4 regions of the Janthinobacterium sp. 75 genome follow, and region 1 is predicted to be linked to each of the others. Evidence: predicted binding sites of a transcription regulator. Region 1 holds the regulator's gene; each other region holds the start of a gene.
What was found. Region 1 encodes sigma-54, which starts transcription at its own class of promoters, with help from an activator protein. Its sites were predicted from a motif close to TGGCANGNAANCTGCTTT; they were not measured.
Positions count from the first base shown of each region.

Region 2: a site for sigma-54 is predicted at 1,563-1,580, ahead of C8C89_RS17820 (circularly permuted type 2 ATP-grasp protein). Genes of this name have one in related genera too.
Region 3: a site for sigma-54 is predicted at 1,169-1,186, ahead of urtA (urea ABC transporter substrate-binding protein). Genes of this name have one in related genera too.
Region 4: a site for sigma-54 is predicted at 1,600-1,617, ahead of adh (aldehyde dehydrogenase). Genes of this name have one in related genera too.

Region 1 covers NZ_SORD01000001.1:469,832-473,040, reverse strand. Annotated here, with positions in the region: gene lptA (lipopolysaccharide transport periplasmic protein LptA) at 1-76, shown strand, start outside; gene lptB (LPS export ABC transporter ATP-binding protein) at 76-831, shown strand; gene C8C89_RS02215 (RNA polymerase factor sigma-54) at 836-2,314, shown strand; gene raiA (ribosome-associated translation inhibitor RaiA) at 2,384-2,743, shown strand; gene C8C89_RS02205 (enoyl-CoA hydratase/isomerase family protein) at 2,880-3,209, shown strand, end outside.
Region 2 covers NZ_SORD01000001.1:3,909,295-3,912,503, forward strand. Annotated here, with positions in the region: partial or broken gene C8C89_RS17815 (alpha-E domain-containing protein) at 1-79, opposite strand, end outside; gene C8C89_RS17820 (circularly permuted type 2 ATP-grasp protein) at 73-1,527, opposite strand; gene C8C89_RS17825 (HAMP domain-containing sensor histidine kinase) at 1,656-2,813, opposite strand; gene C8C89_RS17830 (hypothetical protein) at 2,882-3,209, opposite strand, start outside.
Region 3 covers NZ_SORD01000001.1:2,959,709-2,962,917, forward strand. Annotated here, with positions in the region: gene C8C89_RS13505 (transglutaminase family protein) at 1-233, shown strand, start outside; gene C8C89_RS13510 (DUF4349 domain-containing protein) at 250-1,038, shown strand; gene urtA (urea ABC transporter substrate-binding protein) at 1,239-2,492, shown strand; gene urtB (urea ABC transporter permease subunit UrtB) at 2,629-3,209, shown strand, end outside.
Region 4 covers NZ_SORD01000001.1:1,265,787-1,268,995, reverse strand. Annotated here, with positions in the region: gene adh (aldehyde dehydrogenase) at 1-1,513, opposite strand, end outside; gene C8C89_RS05855 (beta-propeller fold lactonase family protein) at 1,852-2,808, opposite strand; gene C8C89_RS05850 (TonB-dependent receptor) at 2,919-3,209, shown strand, end outside.

The DNA.
Region 1 (3,209 bases):
CATGGTGATCCAGCCGAAGCCCAAGGCACCGGCGGCGGAGAAAGCGCCGGCCACGCCTGCGTCAGGAAATAAATAATGGACAATACTCGTTGCGGCAGCACCCTGATCGTTCGCGGGCTGCAAAAAACCTATGGCAAGCGGCAAGTCGTGCATGATGTCTCGCTGCAAGTCGAATGCGGAGAAGTGGTCGGGCTATTGGGGCCGAACGGCGCCGGCAAGACCACCTCGTTCTATATGATCGTCGGCCTGGTGCCGTCGGACGGCGGCAGCATCGATATCAGCGGCGTGGATATTTCCCGCCTGCCGATCCACCGCCGCGCGCAGATGGGCCTGTCGTATCTGCCGCAGGAAGCGTCCGTGTTCCGCAAGCTGACGGTGGAAGACAATATCCGTGCCGTGCTGGAAATCCAGACCGTCGAAGGCCGTCCCTTGAAGAAGGCCGAGATCGAGGAGCGCCTGGATAAATTGCTGGCCGACTTGCAGATTGAAAAATTGCGCGAGAATCAGGCGCTGTCCCTGTCTGGCGGCGAGCGCCGCCGCGTGGAAATCGCCCGCGCGCTGGCCACCGACCCCCGTTTCGTCCTGCTCGACGAGCCGTTCGCCGGTGTCGACCCCATCGCCGTGATCGAGATCCAGCGTATCGTGCGCTTCTTGAAGGAGCGCAATATCGGCGTCCTGATCACCGATCATAATGTGCGCGAGACGCTGGGTATCTGCGACCGTGCCTACATCATCAACCAGGGCTCGGTGCTGGCGTCGGGACGCCCCGACGACATCATCGCGAACGAGTCGGTACGCCGGGTCTATCTGGGCGAACACTTCCGTATGTGAGCCAATGAAACAATCATTGCAGCTGCGCACTTCGCAGCACCTGGCACTGACGCCGCAGTTGCAGCAATCGATACGCCTGTTGCAATTGTCTACACTGGAATTGCACCAGGAGCTGGAGCAGTTGCTGACGGACAATCCCTTGCTCGAACGCCTCGACGATCCGCTCGACCGTTCGTTGCGCCTGCTGTCCGACGGCGCATTGAGTTCCACGGCCGCGCCGGCCGAAGCACCGCCCCAGCCGCCAGGCCAGGAGGCACCCGCCGCGCCGGCCGAAGCGGAAACCTTTGATGGCGAGGCTGGCGACAGCCCTGCCGCAGCGGAGGGCGGCGACAGCGACTGGAGCGAGGCGAGCAGGGGCAAGGCGCCCGACGACGAAGATTCCCGTCCGCAACTTGAAGCCCACCACTGCACCTTGCGCGAACACCTGATGGAGCAGATGCGCGTAACGGTGCTCGAATTGCGCGACCGCGCGCTCGTCGAGCTGATCATCGACGCGCTCGACGACAATGGCTACCTGGAAGAGTCGCTCGACGACATCCTGGCGCGTTTGCCGGAAGAGCTGGAAATCGACGCTGACGAGATGCGTACGGCCTTGTCCCTGTTGCAAAGTTTCGATCCGCCCGGCGTGGGCGCGCGCAACGCGTCCGAATGCCTGGCGCTGCAAATCAAGCGCTTGCCGCACATCGCCATGGTGACGCGGCGCATGGCCCTCGTCATTGTGGAAAAACACCTGGCCTGGTTTGCCCAGCGCGATTTTAACAAGCTGAAAAAAGCCCTCGATTGCGATGATGAAGACTTGCGCGAAGCGCAGACGGTGATTCGCCAGTGCAACCCGCATCCGGGTGCCGTGTTCGCCTCGGACGTGTCCGATTACGTGGTGCCCGACGTCGTCGTCAAGCGCGCGCGCAATGGCTGGCAAGTCACTCTGAACAACGACGTCATGCCTCGCCTGCGCGTTAACGCCATGTACGCCAACTTGCTCAAGCAGGGCAAGGGCGAGGGTGCCATGGGCGCACAGTTGCAGGAAGCCAAGTGGCTGATCAAGAATATGCGCCAGCGCTTCGACACCATCCTGCGTGTAGCGCAAGCGATAGTAGAAAGACAAAAGAACTTTTTCTCGCATGGGGCCGTTGCCATGCGCCCCCTTGTGCTCCGTGAAATAGCTGATACACTGGGTTTACACGAGAGTACTATCTCGCGCGTAACAACTCAAAAGTACATGCTGACCCCGCACGGCATGTTCGAGTTGAAATATTTCTTTGGTAGCCACGTCGCCACCGAAGCGGGGGGCGAAGCGTCATCGACGGCGATACGGGCATTGATCGTGCAACTGACAGGAGCAGAAGACCCTAAAAATCCTTTATCCGACAGTAAGATTGCGGACATGCTGGGGGAACAAGGCATGGTGATTGCGCGACGTACTGTTGCCAAATACCGGGAAGCGTTGAAAATTCCGCCAGTGAGCCTGCGTAAGTGTTTGTAAGTTTTTTTCGGTTCCTCTGCGGGCCGGATACGATGGACCGCACGAACCCGATCATCTTTAGGAGTGTGTATGAATCTCACCATCAGCGGACATCATCTCGAAGTCACACCAGCCATCCGTGAATACGTACAAACGAAGCTGGAACGCGTGAAACGGCATTTCGATCAAGTCATCGATATCGCCGTGATTCTGACCGTGGATAACCTCAAAGAGAAAGAAAAACGTCAAAAGGCCGAAGTCAATTTGCGTCTGAGTGGCAAAACTGTCTATGTGGAAAGTCTGGCGCACGACCTGTATGCCGCCATCGATATCCTGATCGACAAGCTGGACAGGCAAGTGATGAAGTACAAAACCAAAGTGCAAGGGCACGGTAAAGAGGCGATCAAGCATCTGCCAGACAACTCGGAAGAAGAATTCGCCGCCGCCTAAGCGGCCTGCGACTTTCAACCGGTTGTGATCAACTAAGGGCGCACATTGCGCCCTTTTTTGCGCCCGTAGCTGTTGAGCGCTATGTTCCCCTCACAGGCGCTAGAATGTGCCCGTTCTCACTTCTTTTCACTTTGCCATGAGCGACTTCGTCCAGACCTCCATCCGCAACCGCACGGGCCACATCGTGCTCGACCGCCCCAAAGCCCTGAATTCCCTCTCACTGGAGATGGTGCGCGCCCTGAGTACCGTTTTGCTGGCCTGGCGCGACGATCCGCAGGTGGACGCCGTGGTGATCCGTTCCAGCAGTGAGAAAGCCCTGTGCGCCGGTGGCGACATCCGTTTCTTTTACGATGCGGGCCTGGCCACACCGCAGGGCGGCAGTGCGTTGCTGGAAGATTTCTTTACGGAAGAATATGCTTTAAATCATGTAATCCACTTCTATCCGAAACCGTATATCGCCGTGATG
Region 2 (3,209 bases), 3.4 Mb from region 1:
CCAGCATGCGCGCCGTGTTTTCCGCCCGTTCCGTGTAGCGGGCCATCCAGAACAAATGATCGGCAGTGCGGCTCAGCATGTTTTTTCTCCTGCAAAAGCGGATGTGGCTTCCAGTACCCAGGTATCCTTGGTGCCGCCCCCTTGCGAGGAATTGACTACCAGCGAGCCTTCGCCCAGCGCCACGCGGGTCAGGCCGCCCGGCACCATGGAAATCGTCTTGCCAGACAGCACGAACGGGCGCAAATCGATATGGCGCGGCGCAATGCCGGCGTCCACATACGTGGGGCAGGCGGACAGGGCAAGTGTAGGCTGGGCGATGTAGCCGCCCGGATTGGCCAGCAGGCGCTGGCGGAAATCCTCGATCTGCGCGGCGCTCGATGCCGGGCCCACCAGCATGCCATAGCCGCCCGCGCCATGCACTTCCTTGACCACCAGCTTGGACAAATTCGCCAGCACGTAGGACAGGTCGGCCGATTTGCGGCACTGGTAAGTGGGCACGTTGTTGAGTATCGGCTCCTGCGACAGGTAAAACTTGATCATGTCGGGCACGAAGGGGTAGATGGACTTGTCGTCGGCCACGCCCGTGCCGATGGCGTTGGCCAAGGTGACTCTTCCGGCCCGGTAGACGGACAGCAGGCCTGGCACGCCCAGCGAGGAATCGGAGCGGAAAGCCAGCGGATCGAGGAAATCGTCATCGACGCGGCGGTAGATCACGTCGACGCGCTTGGGGCCGCGCGTGGTGCGCATGTACACGGAGTTGTCGTTGACAAACAAATCCTTGCCTTCGACCAGTTCCACGCCCATTTGCTGGGCTAAAAAGGCGTGTTCGAAGTAGGCGGAGTTGTACATGCCGGGTGTCATGACGACGACCGTTGGGTCATCCACGCCCATGGGCGCGACGGAGCGCAGGTTGTCGAGCAGCATGTCCGGATAATGGTCAACGGGGGCGATGCGGTTGCGGGCGAACAGTTCCGGGAACAGCCGCATCATCATCTTGCGGTCTTCCAGCATGTAGGACACGCCCGAAGGCACCCTTAAATTGTCTTCCAGTACATAAAATTCGCCCTGGCCGGCGCGCACGATATCGACACCGGCGATGTGCGCGTAGATGTCGGAGGCGACGGAAATACCCTGCATTTCCGGCCGATACTGGGCATTCTTGTAGATTTGCTCGGCAGGAATGATGCCCGCCTTGATGATGTTTTGCCCATGATAAATATCATGGATGAACATGTTCAAGGCTTGCACGCGCTGCACCAGGCCCGTTTGCATCTGCGCCCATTCGGCGGCGGGGATGATGCGGGGGATGGTGTCGAACGGTATCAGGCGCTCCGTGCCGGCATCGTCGCCATACACGGCGAAGGTGATGCCGACCCGGCGGAACGTCAGGTCGGCTTCGGCCCGCTTGCGGGCGATGGTCTCGGGGGATTGCTGCGCCAGCCAGTTGTCAAATTCACGATAGTGTTCACGTACCTTGCTGTCCGTACCCACTTCATCCGCAGTCATTTCATTGAAAAAATTTGCCATGTTGTGATTTCCCTTGAGCCGTGTCTATGTATAGCTCAGCAGGAAGCGTGCCAACAGGGTGGCCTCGAAGATGTGCAAATATGACCACTTTTGTGGCGTTGCGGCGTTCTTCGCACCGATTTGGTGCGCTAACTGTCACTCTTGGGGAAGTCGGCGGGCTGGACGAAGGGACGGCAATCGACGGGCACGTCAAAGATGAAGCTGGTGCCCGTTTCAGGTGCGCTGTCGACGGCGATGCTGCCGCCGTGGCTTTCGGCCACGTTCTGCACGAAAGGCAGGCCGATGCCCCAGCCTGGCGCGGGGCTGTCGTTCTCGCGGCGCAGGTAGTCGAAGATGCGTTCGGCCTGCTCCGGCGCGATGGCCTGGCCGCCATTGTGGACGGTCATGATCAGGCGTTCGTGGACCGCTTCCACGTGCACGCTGATGGGCGCGTCGTCGCCGTACTTGATGGCATTGCCGAGCAGGTTTTCCAGCGCGCGTCGCAGCGAGTTCTCGCACCACCAGCCGACGACAGGTTGGCCGTTGACCTGGCATTTGTCGGGCAGCTGCAGATTGACCTGACTGGCCACGGCGTGCACCAGGGGCAGCACATCGAACTGGCTCAGGGCAAGCGGCAGCCGCTGGCCCTGGTGGTAGCTGAGGCTATCGAGCAATTCCTCGATCATGCTGTCGAGCCGTTTGCTGTGCTCGGCAATCTTGTGCGCCAGCAATACCACCCGTTCCGGGTCCACTGGCCTGAGCAGCAACTGGGCGCTGGTGCTGATAACAGCGAGGGGGTTGCGCATGTCGTGCGACAGACCGGCCGCGATGCGGCGCCGGAAAGCTTCGTGCATGTTGGTAAATTCGCGTATCGATTCGCAGATGCCCACGTCGATGGACTCGTTGATGACATGCCAATCCTTGCTGCGCAGGGTGATACCTGATTCATGCGCGACGGCGGCAAAGCAGTCGCGGAAGATCTGGTATTCCTGGATTACCTGTTCCGGCCCGTAATTCGTCATGCGCGCCCGCTCATTGCCATGCACGGCGGGCACGTTACTGTTGCTGGCGGCGTTTTCGCGCGGGTGGCCCGGGGTCAGTGCTTCGGCCAGATTATCGAAAAAAGCGGGCAGGGTGTTGGTGAGTATGGGCTTGAGCAACTGATCCGCGCCGCGCACGCTGGCCCGCACGCGCTGTTCCCAGACGCCAAGGACGGCGTCGCGCATGGCAAAGATGCGCTGTGCGCGCTGCAGTGGATGGCGCGCGCCCGCCTGGCGGTCCGCCTGATGATCCGTGGCAATATTCACCTGAACTCCCTGACAGGAATGGCTATGCTCATCATAGTATGCGCCAATTCGGCGGCCAGGGAAACGCCTTATTGTCCCGTATCGGCTTGCCGCAGAGCCGCCTGCAGGCGGGAAAGCGATGCTGACCACTCGTCCAGAGAAAAGTTCTGCGGGTCGTCATGACCGTTCGCAAAACCCGTATCGAGCACGGCGTGGAAGGCGGGAATCAGCCACGTGCCCTTGCGCACGCTGGCAGCGATGTACAGCAGGGCCAGGCGGTCGTATTGCGCTGGCGTAAAGCCCGGATCGGGGGCCAGCCCGTCGTTGCCCTTGCCGCCGCCCGGCACGGAATTGCGCGGCTGCACCAGCTCCACGTGCAGAAAAAGGCCCGTCAGCGACGGCTTGTCCTTTTCCAGC
Region 3 (3,209 bases), 2.5 Mb from region 1:
AGTTTGGCTGGTACCGCATCGATGCGCGTGGCAACAAGCCCGGTGTCGCCGCCGCCTTCACCCCGCCGCAGGAGCAGCTGGCCTTTCCCGTGCTGGCGCCCGAGGAGTGCGATTTGCCTGAAATCTGGCCGGCACCGCTGCCACAGGTGGTGGCATCCTTGACCGTTTATGCCACGGTGCAGGAGGTGGCCGCGCATTTGCCCGATATTCAATTGCTGCCGCGGCACAAATAACTCGACGAAAGAAATCATGAAAAAAGTATCCCTATGTTTGATAAGCCTGTTGCTGCTGGCCGGTTGCGGCGGCAAGGGAGAGAGCGCGGGCCAGTCCAGTGCCGCGCGTCTCGACGGCAAGGAAAAAGGCAGCGAGTTTCTTGCGTATGAACACAATGTCGGCGTCGATACGAACGAAGCGCAAGTGCGGCCCCTGTATGAAAAAGTGGTCGCCGCCTGCAAGGCCGATACGGACAATGGCTGTCTGCTGCTCGACTCGAGCATAGACGGCGGTCGTTACGTGCATGCGCGCATCAGCATGCGCGCCAAGCCGGCCGGCATCAAGAAGCTCGTGGCGCTGGTTGCGGCCGGAGGCGACGTTACCAGCCAGGGCACCAAGGTGGAAGACCTGGGCCGTCCTGTGCTCGACAGCAAGAAACGCCTGGAAATGCTCAGGCAATACCAGGCGCAATTGCAGGAGCTGGAAAAACGCTCGGGCGCGAACGTCGATGCCTTGATCAAGGTGACCAAGGAACTGGCCACCGTGCAAGTGGAACTGGAGCAGGCGACGGCGGCCAATGCGCTGTTGATGCAGCGCATCGATACGGACTTGCTGAACGTGGCCATCAGTGCCGAAGGCAGGCAGTCGTTCTGGCGCCCCGTCAAGCGCGCACTGGGCAATTTCACGGAAAACCTGTCGGAAGGCGTGGCCAACGCCATCACGGCCATGGCGTATATCTTGCCATGGCTGATCGCTTTCGTGCTGCTGTTTCCGCTGGGCCGCAAGGGCTGGCACCGCTTGCGGGGCGTGCCGCGCAAGGATTGAAGCGCAAGGATTAATGCGTCCGGCGCACCGTTTTACGGCAATTTGAAACCTGGCTGCACAGTCCTTGTGCAGCCAGGTTTTTTTTCGTGCGGAGAGAGCCGCGTGCACCATGGCGGACGCCTGCTGGTGCTGGCATGCATTCTGCTTTAACAACATCGTATGCCCAGTCCGTCCCCCACGAATACATCACAGGAGTCCCCATGTCACGACGCATCATCCTGAAAGCGGCCGCCGCCGGCGCCCTGGCCCTGGCCACGTCCATCACCATGCAGGCAGCCCTGGCCGCCGACACCATCAAGGTGGGCATCTTGCACTCCCTGTCGGGCACCATGGCCATTTCCGAAACGTCGCTGAAAGACGTGGCCCTGATGACGATCGCCGAGATCAATGCCAAGGGCGGCGTGCTGGGCAAGAAGCTGGAAGCCGTCGTGGTCGATCCGGCGTCGAACTGGCCCTTGTTTGCGGAAAAAGCGCGCCAGCTGGTGGCGCAAGATAAAGTGGCCGTGGTGTTTGGTTGCTGGACGTCCGTGTCCCGTAAATCCGTCTTGCCCGTGTTCAAGGAACTCAACAGCCTGCTGTTTTATCCGGTGCAATACGAAGGCGAGGAGCTGGAAAAGAATGTGTTTTATACGGGCGCCGCGCCGAACCAGCAGGCGATTCCCGCCGTGGAATACTTGATGAGCAAGGATGGCGGCGGCGCCAGGCGCTTCGTGCTGCTGGGCACGGATTACGTTTACCCGCGCACCACCAACAAGATATTGCGCGCCTTCCTGAAGAGCAAAGGCGTCGAGGATAGCGATATCAGCGAGGTCTACACGCCGTTCGGCCACGCCGACTATCAAACCATCGTCGCCAACATCAAGAAATTTTCCACGGGCGGCAAGACGGCCGTCATTTCCACCATCAATGGCGATTCCAACGTGCCGTTTTACAAGGAACTGGGCAATGCGGGCTTGAAAGCCACGGACGTCCCCGTCGTTGCGTTTTCCGTGGGTGAGGAAGAGCTACGCGGCATCGATACCAAGCCTTTGCTCGGTCACCTGGCGGCCTGGAATTATTTTGAATCCGTCAAGAACCCCGTGAATACGGCTTTCATCAAGCAGTGGAAAGCGTATGCGGTGGCGCAAAAGTTGCCGAACGCGGGTTCGGTGGTGACGAACGACCCCATGGAAGCGACCTATGTGGGCATCCACATGTGGGCGCAAGCGGTGGAAAAAGCCAAATCGACGGACACGGACAAGGTGATCGCCGCCATGGCCGGCCAGAGCGTCAAGGCGCCGTCTGGCTTTACCCTGACCATGGACCCGACCAACCACCACTTGCACAAGCCCGTGATGATCGGCGAAATCAAGGCTGATGGGCAATTCAATGTTGTGTGGAAAACCAAGGAGCCGATACGCGCCCAGCCGTGGAGCCCCTTTATCAAGGGCAATGAGGGCAAGCAAAAGCTGTAGGCGCTTGCGCGTCGAATGGTCATCGCAACCCCAGGCAAAGAGCTGGGGTCAGACCCGCCGGGTCTGACCCTTGTCCTTGCCTATGGGGGAAGGATACTTATCAAGACATCAGCTTTACTACATGGTATCTATGCATATGCAGCTTATCCCCAAATTGCTGGTCCTCGTTTGCCTGTTCTTGTCCTCGCTGGCGCAGGCCGCCATCTCTCCTGAACTGCTCAAACCGCTGGCTGCCGACGATTCTGACGCCCGGGTCGCTGCCGTCGCCCAGATCGCCGCCCTGGCCACGCCCGAGGCTGCCAAGGTGCTCCAAGCCTTGCAGGACGACGGCCTGTATGCCGGGCCGGACGGCAAGGTGTATGTCGTCGACGGCGAGCAGGCGTATGACCCGGCCATCGGCCAGAGCGTTCCGCTGCCCGATGGCCTCGATGGCGTGATGGTTAACAACCGCTTGCGCGCGGCCGTGGCGGGCGCCTTGTCCGGCTTGCAGCTGCTGGCGCCGGAGCGCAGCGCCCGCCTGGCGGCCGCGCAAGCCTTGCAAAAGGCCGTTGACCCCGCGCAAATCCCCCTTATCCGCAAGGCGCTGGCGCGGGAAAACGATGCTGACATTAAACAGCTATTGCAGGTGCTGATCGCCAGCGCCAACCTGCATGCGCCGGACGCCGCCACACGCAAGGCCGCCGTGCAGGCGCTGGCCGGCAGCAGCGATGCGCGCTT
Region 4 (3,209 bases), 800 kb from region 1:
AGCCCAGGGCTTTCGGGCTATAGCTCACCAGCAAGTTCTTCGTTTGCTGGTAGTGATCGAGCATCATCTTGTGGTTTTCGCGGCCAATACCCGATTGCTTGTAGCCGCCGAATGCGGCGTGGGCTGGATACAGGTGGTAACAATTGGTCCACACGCGGCCCGCCTGGATGGCGCGCCCCATGCGGAAGGCGCGCGAACCGTCGCGCGTCCACAAGCCGGCGCCCAGGCCATACAAGGTATCGTTGGCAATCGCCAGCGCTTCGGCCTCATCCTTGAAGGTGGTCACGGACACGACGGGCCCGAAAATTTCTTCCTGGAAGATGCGCATCTTGTTGTTGCCCTTGAACACGGTCGGACGCACGTAGTAGCCACCCTCCAGGTCGCCTGCCTGCGTATTGCGCTCGCCACCGGCCAGCACTTCGGCACCTTCCTGGCGGCCGATATCGAGGTAGGACAGAATTTTTTCCAGCTGCTCCTGCGACGCCTGGGCGCCGATCATGGTGGAAGAGTCGAGCGGATTACCCTGCTTGATGGCGGCCACGCGCTTCAAGGCTCGTTCGATGAATTTCTCGTAGATCGATTCCTGGATCAGCACGCGCGATGGGCAGGTGCATACTTCGCCCTGATTCAGCGCAAACATCGTGAAGCCTTCCAGGCACTTGTCGAAATAATCATCGTCAGCATCCATCACATCTTCAAAGAAGATATTCGGCGACTTGCCGCCCAGCTCCAGGGTGACGGGAATCAGGTTCTGCGCGGCGTAACCCATGATCAAGCGGCCCGTACCCGTTTCACCCGTGAAGGCGATCTTGGCGATGCGCTTGCTCGACGCCAGCGGCTTGCCCGCTTCCAGGCCGAAACCGTTGATGATGTTCAACACGCCCGGTGGCAGCAAGTCGCCGATCAGCTCGATCAACACCATGATGGAGGCGGGAGTCTGCTCGGCCGGTTTCAGGACCACGCAATTGCCGGCTGCCAGGGCTGGCGCCAGTTTCCACACGGCCATCAGAATCGGGAAATTCCACGGGATGATCTGGCCCACGACGCCCAGCGGTTCGTGGTAGTGGTAGGCATAGGTTTCCGCGTCGATTTGCGCGACGGAACCTTCCTGCGCGCGGATGCAGCCGGCGAAGTAACGGAAATGGTCGATGGCCAGCGGAATGTCGGCATTCATCGTCTCGCGGATCGGCTTGCCGTTATCGATGGTTTCCGCCGTGGCGATCAGGCTCAGGTTCTGTTCGATGCGGTCGGCGATGCGGTTCAGGATGTTGGCGCGCTCGGCAGGTGAAGTCTTGCCCCAGGCATCCTTGGCGGCATGGGCGGCGTCCAGCGCCAGCTCGACGTCTTCCGCCGTGGAACGGGCGATTTCGCAAAACGGCAAGCCCGTGATGGGCGTGATGTTAGGAAAGTATTCACCTTTTACTGGCGCAACGAATTTGCCGCCGATGTAATTGTCATAGCGTTGTTTGAAGGGATTGGCTACGCCCAGTTTGCTGATGTCTGCGAGATTCATGTCGTCCTCTATCGGGTTAATTAGAATGGAATTGCTGTAATTAAAATCAAACGTCCTGGTACAGATGGGGTGAGTACACGGAGTCTTCCGCAAATGCCGTGCCAGCTCGCCATCCCACTACAAACTTAGCGGGTTTTTCCCCGCTTACAAGGGCGTGGCGCCAAACCCGGCCCGCTTTTCATCGCCTGCCCCGGGCATGAAAGGCGGGCGTGGGTCTGTTTGGGTTTTGAACAAGGTGGCGGCGCCCTGTTCCAATCCGGGCCAGTGCTGTTGCTGCGCCCCTGCGCCGCTGCACAATGGAACAGGTGTGCCAGACTGGAACACCTGCGCCTGTGCCACTACCGAATCACCACGCCCCATGGCAATTCGCCCACGGCAATATCGGCCACCTTGCGCGCGCTGGCCGTATCGATGACGGAAACGCTGTTCGAGCGGCCATTGGCCACGTACAGCTTGGCACCGTCCGGCGTGATGGCCATATTCCACGGGCGCTTGCCGACGGGAATGGTGGCCGTGACCTGATTGCTGGCCGTATCGATCACCATCACCGTGCCATCCGTGCCGTTCGAGACATACACCTGCTTGCCGCTGGGATGGACAGCGATACCGTTGGCATTCTTGCCCGCTGGAATGGTGGCAATCGCCTTGCGCGCGGCCATGTCGATCACATACACGGCATTGACCAGTTCGCACGCCACATAGGCTCGGCCCGAATCGGGGCTGAAACCAATGCCGCGCGGACGCAGGCCGACAGCGATGGAAGCGACCTGGCGGCGTTGCGCAACATCAATGACATCGACTTGCTCGGCCTCTTCCGCGCTCACCAGCAGCCAGCGCCCATCGGGGCTGAACACGGCATGTTCCGGGTTCCGCCCTTGCACCTTGATGTCGGCGAGCAAGACACCCGTCTGGCCATCGAGCAAGGCCACGCTATTGTTTTCCTCGACGGCCACAGCCACGTAACGACCGTCATGGGATGCGCTGACGCCTTCGGGCGACTTGCCCAGCGCCACCGTGCGCAGGGGCGCGCCGCCTTCATTGTCAATCAGCAATAAGGCACTGCTGGCGGCATCCGTGACAAACAATTGCCGTCCTGTGGGGTCGGCGGCGATGCCGCGCGGACGCTTGCCTGCGGCAATCTGGCGCACTACCTGGTCGGTCGCCGTGTCGATCACGCTCAGGGTGCCCGATTTTTCATTGGGCACATAGGCAAACGGAGCAGCCTGGATGGCGCTGCTGGCGAGCACAGGCAGCAGCCAGCAAACCTGGCGCAAGCGCGAGAAGAAGTTGGGCATAATCACCTTTTCCATAGCAAAACGAGGGGAAAGCGCGCGGTATCGGCGCATCTGAACATTGCTGCATGCAAACGCCGTGCCACTGACACGCGTATAATTTCAGCCCACCAATGGAGACATGGCAGGCATATTGCTTGATAAGACTATGCAGACCTGCGCCGCTCACGCGTCCAAGCAGGCTTTTATTCACATTGGAGAACCCGCATGCAGCATCGTTTCCGCTTGAACACCATTGCCAGCCTGTTTGTCGCCGGCAGCGCCACCCTCGCCCCCACGCTTTCGCCGCCGAGTCCGCTGACCTGGCCACCGGACAAGTCATGGATACGGTGGTCGTCAGCGGCAGCCGCATCGCCCACCCCAGCCAGGAAGTGCCGGCCTCGATCGATGTAGTCGATAGCGCC